Regions from separate parts of the Bradyrhizobium sp. 76 genome, predicted to be linked through region 2. Evidence: predicted binding sites of a transcription regulator. Region 2 holds the regulator's gene; each other region holds the start of a gene.
What was found. The regulator PhoB, encoded in region 2, activates phosphate uptake and scavenging genes when phosphate is short. The targets are predictions, from matches to a motif close to TGTCATNNANCTGTCAT.
Positions count from the first base shown of each region.

Region 1: the regulator PhoB is predicted to act here: its motif matches at 1,872-1,888, upstream of phnC (phosphonate ABC transporter ATP-binding protein).
Region 3: the regulator PhoB is predicted to act here: its motif matches at 2,024-2,040, upstream of phnF (phosphonate metabolism transcriptional regulator PhnF).

Region 1 covers NZ_JADPIS010000131.1:175,233-178,472, forward strand. The annotation lists gene phnD (phosphonate ABC transporter substrate-binding protein) at 1-877, opposite strand, end outside; gene phnC (phosphonate ABC transporter ATP-binding protein) at 941-1,750, opposite strand; gene IVB48_RS34150 (chloramphenicol acetyltransferase) at 1,934-2,605, shown strand; gene IVB48_RS34155 (alpha-D-ribose 1-methylphosphonate 5-triphosphate diphosphatase) at 2,602-3,240, shown strand, end outside.
Region 2 covers NZ_JADPIS010000103.1:37,972-41,211, forward strand. The annotation lists gene IVB48_RS26590 (aspartate aminotransferase family protein) at 1-111, opposite strand, end outside; gene IVB48_RS26595 (GcrA family cell cycle regulator) at 567-1,079, shown strand; gene phoB (phosphate regulon transcriptional regulator PhoB) at 1,323-2,030, opposite strand; gene phoU (phosphate signaling complex protein PhoU) at 2,054-2,770, opposite strand; gene pstB (phosphate ABC transporter ATP-binding protein PstB) at 2,781-3,240, opposite strand, start outside.
Region 3 covers NZ_JADPIS010000131.1:171,291-174,530, reverse strand. The annotation lists gene phnE (phosphonate ABC transporter, permease protein PhnE) at 1-318, shown strand, start outside; gene phnE (phosphonate ABC transporter, permease protein PhnE) at 401-1,162, shown strand; gene phnF (phosphonate metabolism transcriptional regulator PhnF) at 1,262-1,990, opposite strand; gene phnG (phosphonate C-P lyase system protein PhnG) at 2,109-2,573, shown strand; gene phnH (phosphonate C-P lyase system protein PhnH) at 2,578-3,186, shown strand; gene IVB48_RS34110 (carbon-phosphorus lyase complex subunit PhnI) at 3,189-3,240, shown strand, end outside.

The sequences.
Region 1 (3,240 bases), on a different contig from region 2:
CCCAATCCTTGGTGGTCGCGGGATGAAAACCCTTCTTCTGGCCGTCCTGGAGGCGATCGAAGGCTGCCTTGTCCTTGGCCGGCGCGTCGAAGAACGCCTTCGCGATCGCGGCCTTGGCCTCTTCCGGCAGATCGGAATTGTAGGCATAGGGGCCGTTGATGATCGGCGCCGACTTGTGGATGATGCGGAAATCGTCCTTCTTCATCGCCGAACCGTCGGCATTCTTCAGCATGCCCTTGGTCAGCATCTGCGCCAGCGTCGAATCGTCGTCGCTGGTCCACTGGTTGGCGGCGACGTCCACCGTGCCCTGCGCCAGTGCCAGGATCGCGTTCTCGTGGCTGCCGGTGAAGACGACCTTGCTGAAATAGGTGTCGGCGTCCGCGATGCCCATTTTGTCGAGCTCGAAGCGCGGCACGTTGTTGCCGGAGGTTGAGTTCGGGTCGACCAGGCCGAGGTTCTTGCCCTTGAGCTGGTCGATGCTCTTGTAGGGGCTGCTCGCCTTGACGAAGAACACCGAGTAGTAGCCGGTAGAGCCGTCGGAGTTGATGTCGTTGGCGAAGGCGTCGGTCTTGACGCCGGTCAGGCGGGCGCGGGCAAACGACGCCGAGCCATAGCTTGCGATATGAATGTTGCCGGCACGCTGACCTTCGATGACGGCCGCGTAGTCGTTGGCGATGCGCAGCGTGACCTTCACGCCCAATTCCTTGGAGAGATAGTTCATGAACGGCGCCCAACGCTCGGTGACGCCCGAGGCGTTTTCCGCCGGAATGACCGCGAAGGTCAGTTCGGGATATCTAGCTTTCCAGTCCTCGGCGGAAGCCGAGGTCGTGAACGCGAGCGCGGCGGCGCCGGCAAGAATCAATCTGCGAGTGATCATGATATACTCTTCATCGTTTGAGGTCGGTTGACGCAAAACTGGTGGGTCCTGATGCGGCGCCGCTCAGGCGGCGGCCGCCGTTCCAAGCGCCGGAATGCCCTGTCGCACCGGTGCGGGCGGGCCGCCCATGACATCGGCGGCTTCGAGATCGTAGAGCTCGCGCGCAACGTGCTCGGTCAACTCAGCCGGCGCGCCGTCGAACACCACGCGTCCCTGCGCCATGCCGATCAGGCGGTCGCAATAGCTGCGCGCCAGGTCGAGCGAATGCAGATTGCAGAGCACGGTGATGCCAAAATGCTTGTTGATGCGCAAAAGCGCATCCATGACGATCTTGGTGTTGCGCGGATCGAGCGAGGCAATCGGCTCGTCGGCGAGGATGATGTCGGGCTGCTGCACCAGCGCGCGGGCAATCGCGACGCGCTGCTGTTGGCCGCCGGAGAGCTGGTCGGCGCGCTGGGCCGCGAGCGGGGCGATGTCGAACTGCTCAAGCGCGGACATCGCCAGCGCCTTGTCCTGCTCGGGCCAAGCCTGCGACAGCGAGCGCCAGGCCGGCATCGTCGCAAGCCGTCCCATCAGGACATTGGTGAGAACATCGAGCCGGCCGACCAGATTGAACTGCTGAAAGATCATCGCCGAGCGCGCCCGCCACTGCCGCAGCTCCTTGCCGCGTAGCGCGGTGACGTCGAGACCGTCGAACAGGATGCGGCCCTGCGAAGGGGCCGCGAGACGGTTGATGGTCCGCAGCAGGGTCGACTTGCCGGCGCCGGAGCGCCCGATCACGCCGACGAAACCGCCGGGAGAGACTTGAAACGAGGCGTCGTCCACCGCGGCTTTCACGCCGAAGCGACACGTCAGACCTTCAACCACCAGCATGCAGGGCTCCAGAGTAGCTGGGACCCACCGCTAACGCCGGCGCTTGACACTTGTGTGACACGGACGTTGCGGTGTGGCGATCCTACGCACCTCATCCCCTGTTCATGCCCTGTCATCGCGTCGTCATGACATTGTCATCAAGCCGCTCGAAGAGAAACGCCCGCCCTCTCGTTCGGATGCAACATGGCCGCCAAAGCTCTTTCGGTCCAGCCGACTGTCGATCCCTCGGCGAAGCTGCACGACGCCAGGCTTGGCGCCTATACCGAGGTCGGCGCGCGCACGATGCTACACGAGGTGACGATGGGCGATTACTCCTATGTCGTGAACGACGCCCAGATCACCTACGCCACCATCGGAAAGTTCTGCTCGATCGCGGCGATGACACGGATCAATCCGGGCAATCACCCGATGCACCGCGCCACGCAGGCGCACTTCACCTATCGTTCGAGCGCCTATTTCGAAGGCGAGAGCGACGACACGGAATTCTTCGACTGGCGGCGCCAGCATCACGTCCATATCGGCCATGACGTCTGGATCGGCCATGGCGCGATCGCGCTGCCGGGTCGCAACATCGGCACCGGCGCGGTGATCGCGGCCGGCGCCATCGTCACCAAGGACGTGCCGGCCTACACCATCGTCGCCGGCAATCCGGCGCGCATCGTGCGCCGGCGGTTCTCGGAAGAGGTTGCCGGACGGCTCGCCAGCCTCGCCTGGTGGGATTGGGATCACGACAAATTGCGTACAGCATTGCCCGATTTCCGCAAGCTCGGGATTGAAGATTTTCTCTCGACATACGAAGCACGAGCAAGTTCTCTCAACAATTCTGTTGGCAGCAAACCAAGCGCAGTCGCGTGACAGACATTTTCCTTGAGGGCGGCCGAACCCTGATCGGCTCCGAGCTCGTCGAAACTTCGCTTGCCCTGTCCGGAACGGACATCGCAGAGATCGATGCCTCTCGCGGCCGGGCGCGGCTGGCTATCGACGCGCGCGACCTGCTGGTCCTGCCGGGCATCGTCGATCTGCATGGCGATGCCTTCGAGCGGCAGATGATGCCGCGCGCCGGGGTCGATTTTCCAATCGACGTGGCGCTCGCCGATAGCGACCGCCAGGCGATCGGCAACGGCATCACCACGGTGTTTCACGCCACGACCTGTTCGTGGGAGCCGGGCCTGCGCAGCGCCGACAATGCGCGCGGCCTGATGGAGGCGATCGAACGGCAGCGCCCGCAATTCGCGGCCGACACCCGCTTTCACCTGCGCCACGAGACCTACAATCTCGACGCCGAAACCGAGATCAGCCAGTGGCTCAGCGATGGCCGCGTCGACCTCTTCGCCTTCAACGACCACATGGACGGCACGGTTGGGGACATGGCCAAGCCGCGCAAGCGCAACCGCATGGTGGAGCGCACCGGCCTGTCGAGCGAGGAATTCGATCGCCTCGTCGAGCGTGTGCTCTCCCGCGCCAGTGAAGTGCCGGCTTCCGTGTCGCGG
Region 2 (3,240 bases):
CAGATAGCGCTCGCCATTGGTCGCGATCAGCCAGCAGCCTTCGCCACGCTCGAAACCGAGGTCGGACCTGGCGAAAACGGGGAGCAAATGCGGCGCTGCGCTGTTAGTCATGACGGTCACTTGAATGTTGCGGACGGTGTGAGCGTGCATTGCGCAACGCACCATCGACCGGCCCGGAAAACGAAACGTGCCGCCTCTTGAGGGCGGCACGCGCGACTATCTTAGGCCTGGTGAAACGGGTGTCAATGCCGCCCGGAAAGCCTCGCGAAACGCTGAATCCGTAGTCTTGCGGTGCCGATTTTGCGGGATTTAGTCACGGAACATGTGGAAGCGAGTCGGCGGACTCTTGCGCGGGAGTCACGCCATATTGTAGCGTTTGGATTGTCAGATACGACATCTCGTGCAGTGGTTCTGATCTTTAAGTCCTTATGTACCGGCGTAAACGTTCGGGCGTTCAAGACGCGCCCGGCGAGCCTTAAGGGATTCTGGCGGCACGGGTTTTTGAAGGCTTAGGCATTCGCTGCGAGGCCCCAGGATGGCGGGCGCGCAGCGAGGGAAAGGGTGCAATGACGGTTTTGACCTGGTCCGATGATCGCGTCGAGCAGCTGAAAAAGCTCTGGGAGGCCGGACTTTCGGCCAGCCAGATCGCGGCGGAGCTCGGCAATGTGACCCGCAATGCCGTGATCGGCAAAGTGCACAGGCTCGGCCTTTCGGGCCGCGCCAAGAGCCCTTCGTCGGCAGCGCCGCGGCCGCGCAAGGCGCGCCCCGCGCAGCACATGATGCGGGTGAGCCGCCCGATCTCGCGCGGCAACACCGCGCTGGCGCAGGCCTTCGAGGTCGAGGCTGAGCCGGATCCGGTCACCTATGACAACGTGGTGCCGATGAGCCAGCGGCTGTCGCTGCTGGAATTGAACGAGGCGACCTGCCACTGGCCGGTCGGCGATCCCTCGAGCCCGGACTTCTTCTTCTGCGGTGGACGGGCGCTGTCCGGCCTGCCCTATTGCGCCCAGCACTCGCGCGTCGCTTACCAGCCGGCGTCGGATCGGCGCCGCGCACCGGTGAAGCCGGGCCCGCGGTAATTACGGCAAGTCGTCGCGCGAAGAAGGTTCAATTTCCGTGTCGTCCCGGCCTAGTGCGCAATGCGCACGGGGGCCGGGACCCATACTCGGAGCGCGCGGTTGTTGCGCGAAAGGGGTCACTCCGAGTCTTCGCCAAACCACGTTCGGTGGTTATGGGTCCCGGATCAGCGCTCGCTTCGCTCGCTCGTCCGGGACGACGTCGAAGAATTCGGGGACAGCTTGCCAAGAAACAAAGCTGCAACCCTACACCTGCTCCGCCTTCGCAAACCGATCATCCAGCGCGTAACCGGCCCCGCGGACGGTGCGGATCGGGTCCTGCTCGCGGCCGAGATTGAGCAGCTTGCGCAGGCGGCCGATATGCACGTCGACGGTGCGCTCGTCGATATAGATGTCGCGGCCCCAGACGCTGTCGAGCAGTTGCTCGCGCGAGAACACCCGTCCCGGGTGCTCCAGGAAGAACTCCAGCAGGCGATATTCGGTCGGACCGAGATCGATCGGCCGGCCCGAGCGCGCCACGCGGCGCTTGTCGCGGTCGAGTTCGATGTCGCCAAAAGCGAGGACGGTGGCGAGCCGCTCCGGGCTTGCGCGCCGCAGCAGGCCTTTCACGCGCGCCAGTAGCTCCGGCACCGAGAATGGCTTGACGATGTAATCGTCGGCGCCGGTCGCAAGACCCCGCACCCGCTCGCTCTCCTCGCCGCGCGCGGTGAGCATGATAATCGGGAGCTGCTTGGTCTCGGGACGGGTGCGAAGCCGCCGGCACAATTCGATGCCTGACAGGCCCGGCAGCATCCAGTCGAGCACGATCAGATCGGGGATGTGCTCCTTGAGGCGGGTGTCGGCGTCGTCGCCGCGCATCACCGTCTCGACGTCATAGCCGTCGCCTTCGAGGTTGTAGCGGAGAAGCTCGGTCAGGGCTTCCTCGTCCTCAACCACCATAATGCGTGCGCCCATCGGGTCGTCGCTCCCTTAAGTCTTCAGGTGTTCGGTACCGTGTTGGCGAAGGTCGTCATGTCGCCCTTCGGCCGCTTGTCGGTGATCGCCTGGCCCTCGATCATGTAGAACACGGTCTCGGCGATGTTGGTGGCGTGGTCGCCGATCCGCTCGATGTTCTTGGCGCAGAACATCAGGTGAATACAGAACGAGATGTTGCGCGGATCCTCCATCATGTAGGTGAGGAGCTCGCGGAACAGCGAGGTGCAGATGGCGTCGACTTCCTCGTCACCCTTCCACACCGCCATCGCCGCTGGCAAATCATGCGCGGCATAAGCGTCCAGCACCGACTTGACCTGCTGCTGCACGAGGTCGGTCATGTGCTCGAGGCCACGGAACAGCTTGAGTGGATGGAAGTCCGTCTCCAGCGCTGCGACGCGCTTGCCCATGTTCTTGGCGAGGTCGCCGATGCGCTCGAGATCGGTCGCGACGCGCATGGCGCCGACGATCTCGCGCAGATCGACCGCCATCGGCTGGCGGCGGGCGATGGTCAACACCGCGCGCTCCTCGATGCGCTTCTGCAGCGCGTCGAGCTCGGTGTCGATGGCGACGACGCGCTGGCCGAGCGGGACGTCGCGGCGGATCAATGCGTCGACGGACTCGACGATCATGCGCTCGGCGATACCCCCCATCTCGGCGACCAGGCGCGTGAGTTCCTGGAGGTCGGTGTCGAAGGCCTTTGCGGTATGTTCAGAACCCATGTCGCGTCTCCTAGCCGAACCGGCCGGTGATGTAATCCTGCGTGCGCCGGTCGGACGGCGACGTGAAGATCTTGCTGGTGTCGTCGAACTCGATCAACTCGCCGAGATACATGAAGGCGGTCTTGTCGGAGACGCGCGCCGCCTGCTGCATGTTGTGGGTGACGATCGCGATCGTGTAATCCTCGGACAGCTCCTGGATCAGCTCCTCGACCTTGGCGGTCGAGATCGGGTCGAGCGCCGAACAGGGTTCGTCGAACAGGATCACCTCGGGCCGCACCGCGACGGTGCGGGCGATGCAGAGGCGCTGCTGCTGGCCGCCGGAGAGCGACAGGCCGGAGGCGTTGAGCTTGTCCTTGACCTCGTTCCACAGCGCGCCGCCGCGCAGCGCCTTCTCGACGCGGCCGTCCATCTCGGACTTCGAGATCTTCTCATAGAGACGGATGCCGAACGCGATGTTCTCGTAGATCGTC
Region 3 (3,240 bases), on a different contig from region 2:
GACATGAAGCCGGTCGAAGGCGTTCGCTCGACCGGCGCGAGCTGGCTGTCCTGCATGCGCTTCGCCATCCTGCCGCAGGTCACGGCAGGCTATGCCAGCTACGCGCTGCTGCGTTTCGAGATCAACGTTCGCGAGGCCTCCGTGATGGGATTCGTCGGCGCCGGCGGCATCGGCCAGGAGCTGGTCGTCGCCATCCGCAAGTTCTATTACTCCGACGTCAGCGCCATCCTGCTCACCATCATCGTCACGGTCTTCATTATCGACATCAGCACCGGCTGGCTGCGCGGCCGCCTGTTCGGCAGGGAGACGCGGACGTGACGGGGCCGCAGAGATCGACATCGCCGCGCTTCGAGCGCGCTACCCTGATGTGTTCGACCGGCCGGCCTCGGCGCGGCTCGCCATGCCGGGGATGATCGTCGCGGCGCTCGCGATCCTGATTTATGGCCTCGTCGATCTCGATTTCTCGCCCTCGCGCTTCGTCGCCGGCCTCAGCCAGCTCGGCTGGATCAGCTTGATGATGATTCCGCCGGATCCCGGCTCGTCGCTGCCGATCTATCTGAAGGCGCTGGGCGAGACCCTGTCGATCGCGCTGCTCGGCACGACGCTGGCTGCGGTGTTCGCGCTGCCGGTCAGTCTTCTTGCCGCGCGTAACGTGGTGCCGTCGAGTATTTTGCGCTTCCCGATTCGACGCTTCCTGGATTCGATCCGCGGCATCGACACGCTGATCTGGGCGCTGGTGTGGATCAACGTGGTCGGGCTCGGCCCGTTTGCCGGCGTGCTCGCCATTGCCGTGTCCGATTTCGGCGCCTTTGGAAAGCTGTTCTCGGAGGCGATCGAGGGCGCGGACCAGAAGCAGGTCGAGGGCATCCGCGCCTCCGGCGGCAGTGCGCTGCACGAGATCCGCTTCGGTCTGCTGCCGCAGGTCCTGCCCGTGATCGCCGGCCAGGTGCTCTATTTCATCGAGTCGAACACGCGTTCGGCTACCATCATCGGCATCGTCGGTGCCGGCGGTATCGGCCTCCAGCTCGCCGAGCAGATCCGCGTGCTGGAATGGCAGAAGGTGTCGTTCCTGATCCTGATGATCCTGGTCGCGGTCGCCGCGATCGATTTCGTCTCGGGAAAACTGCGCTTCGCGATTATTGGGCGAAGGGCGGTGGCCTGATCACCGATTTCGTAGGGTGGGTAAAGCGCAGCGTGCCCACCAGTTCAATCGCAGCACTGGATGGATGGTGGGCACGGCGCAAGTGCGCCTTTGCCCACCCTACGACTCCACCAGAAATTCCACCCGCTCCGCCGCAAAGCGCGAATGCTTGGTGACCAGCGGCTTGCCGTCGAGATCGTGATCGGTGGCGTCGACCACCAGGATCGGCCGTCCCAGCGCCAGATCGAGCCGTGCGGCGTCGGTTGCGTCAACGATGCCGGCGGTGATCCGGGTCGCGCCGCGGCGATAGTCGCGGACGCCGTAATGCTCGAGCAATTTCGTCATCGAGCGGGTCGCGGCAAAGACGTCGCCCGCACCCGGAAACAGCTGCGCCGACAGCCACGTCGTGGAGACGCAGATCGGCGTGCGGTCGGCGAGGCGCATCGCCTCGATCCGCACCAGCGGTGCACCAGTCTTGAGGCCGAGTTCCCGCGCGAGTTCGCGGGTCGCGACATCATCGGACGCCTCGATCAACCGGCCATGCGGTTCGCGGCCCTCCGCGCCGACGATCTCGGAGAAACGAGTCCGCGATCGCAGCGGATAGGCGAGCTTCTGCGTCTCGACATAGGTTCCGCTGCCGCGTTCGGCCCGCACGATGCCGCGCTCGGCAAGCGCGGCCAGCGCGCGCCGCACGGTGTGGCGGTTGACGCGATAGGTTTCGGCGATCTCCACCTCGCCCGGCAGCTTGTCGCCGGCCGCAAAGCGGCCATCGGCGATGCCGCGCTCGATGCCGTCGGCAACGAGGCGCCACAATGCGACGCCGGAGGAAGCTGTGTCTTGCATGCTCATGTGGCCGGGAAGCTACTCCAGAAATCACGCCCTTGTCACGAAACAGTCATGGCGCTCCGCTATCAAGTTGTCTAGTATCATAGACAACTTGGATTCGGCAAGTTCTGCAGAAAAGTCGGTGGATGTGGTGACCCAGCACAACAATCAGCAAGCCCAGCGCAAGGCCGCAATGGCCGTGCTGGCGCACGCGGAGGCGGGCGAGATCGCCGCTCGCCTCCGCGCTCTCGCTTTGCCGGCGCATCAGGATCTGCGCGCGCCGGAAAACGGCCTCGTCATGCTGCGCGGCCGGGTCGGCGGCGACGGCGCGCCGTTCAACCTCGGTGAAGCCACCGTGTCGCGCGCCGCGGTGCGGCTTGCGAGCGGCGAGGTCGGTTTCGGTTACACGCTCGGTCGCGACGGCGAGAAGGCGCGGCTGATCGCGCTGTGCGATGCGCTGGTGCAGTCCAGCGATTTCGGCGCCGCGGTGGAGCGGGATATTATCGCGCCGTTGCGTGAGCAGCTGATGGCCAAGCGCAAACAGGTGGCGGCCGAGACCGCCGCGACGAAGGTTGATTTCTACACCATGGTGCGCGGTGAGGGGTGAGATCATGACCACGATTGCGGAGCTGCCGCCGGGGTTCGCCGACAAGGTGCTGTCGGCGCAATCGACCTTTCGCTCGGTCATGGACGCGATGGCGCGGCCGGGATCGGTCCAGCGCATCGTGCCGACATCAGGAGCGCCTCAAACGATGATGCGCGGCACGGCCGCGATCGCGCTGACGCTGTTCGACCACGACACGCCGCTCTGGCTCGATGCGCGCATGTCGGAAAGCACCGACGTGACAAAATGGCTGAAGTTCCACACCGGCGCACCGGTGGTGCAGGATCCCTCGATCGCCAGCTTCGCGCTGATCGGCGACGGCGGAGTGCTGTCTTCGCTCGAGCGCTTCGCGCTCGGCACCAGCGAATATCCGGATCGCTCGACCACATTGATCTTCCAGGTCGATAGCCTTGACACCGGACGCAGCTTCGAGCTGCGCGGTCCCGGCATCGACGGCGTCGCCACGCTCCAGGCGTCGATCAAGCCGTTCGACCTGTTCGAGCGCCTGCGCGTCAACGAAACGCTGTTTCCGCGCGGCATCGATGTGGTGCTGGTCGCCGACGATGCCGTGGTTGCGATCCCGCGCACCACGCGCGTCGTGAATAAGGGAAGCTAAGCATGTATGTCGCAGTCAAAGGCGGCGAACGCGCCATCGAGAACGCCCATCGCC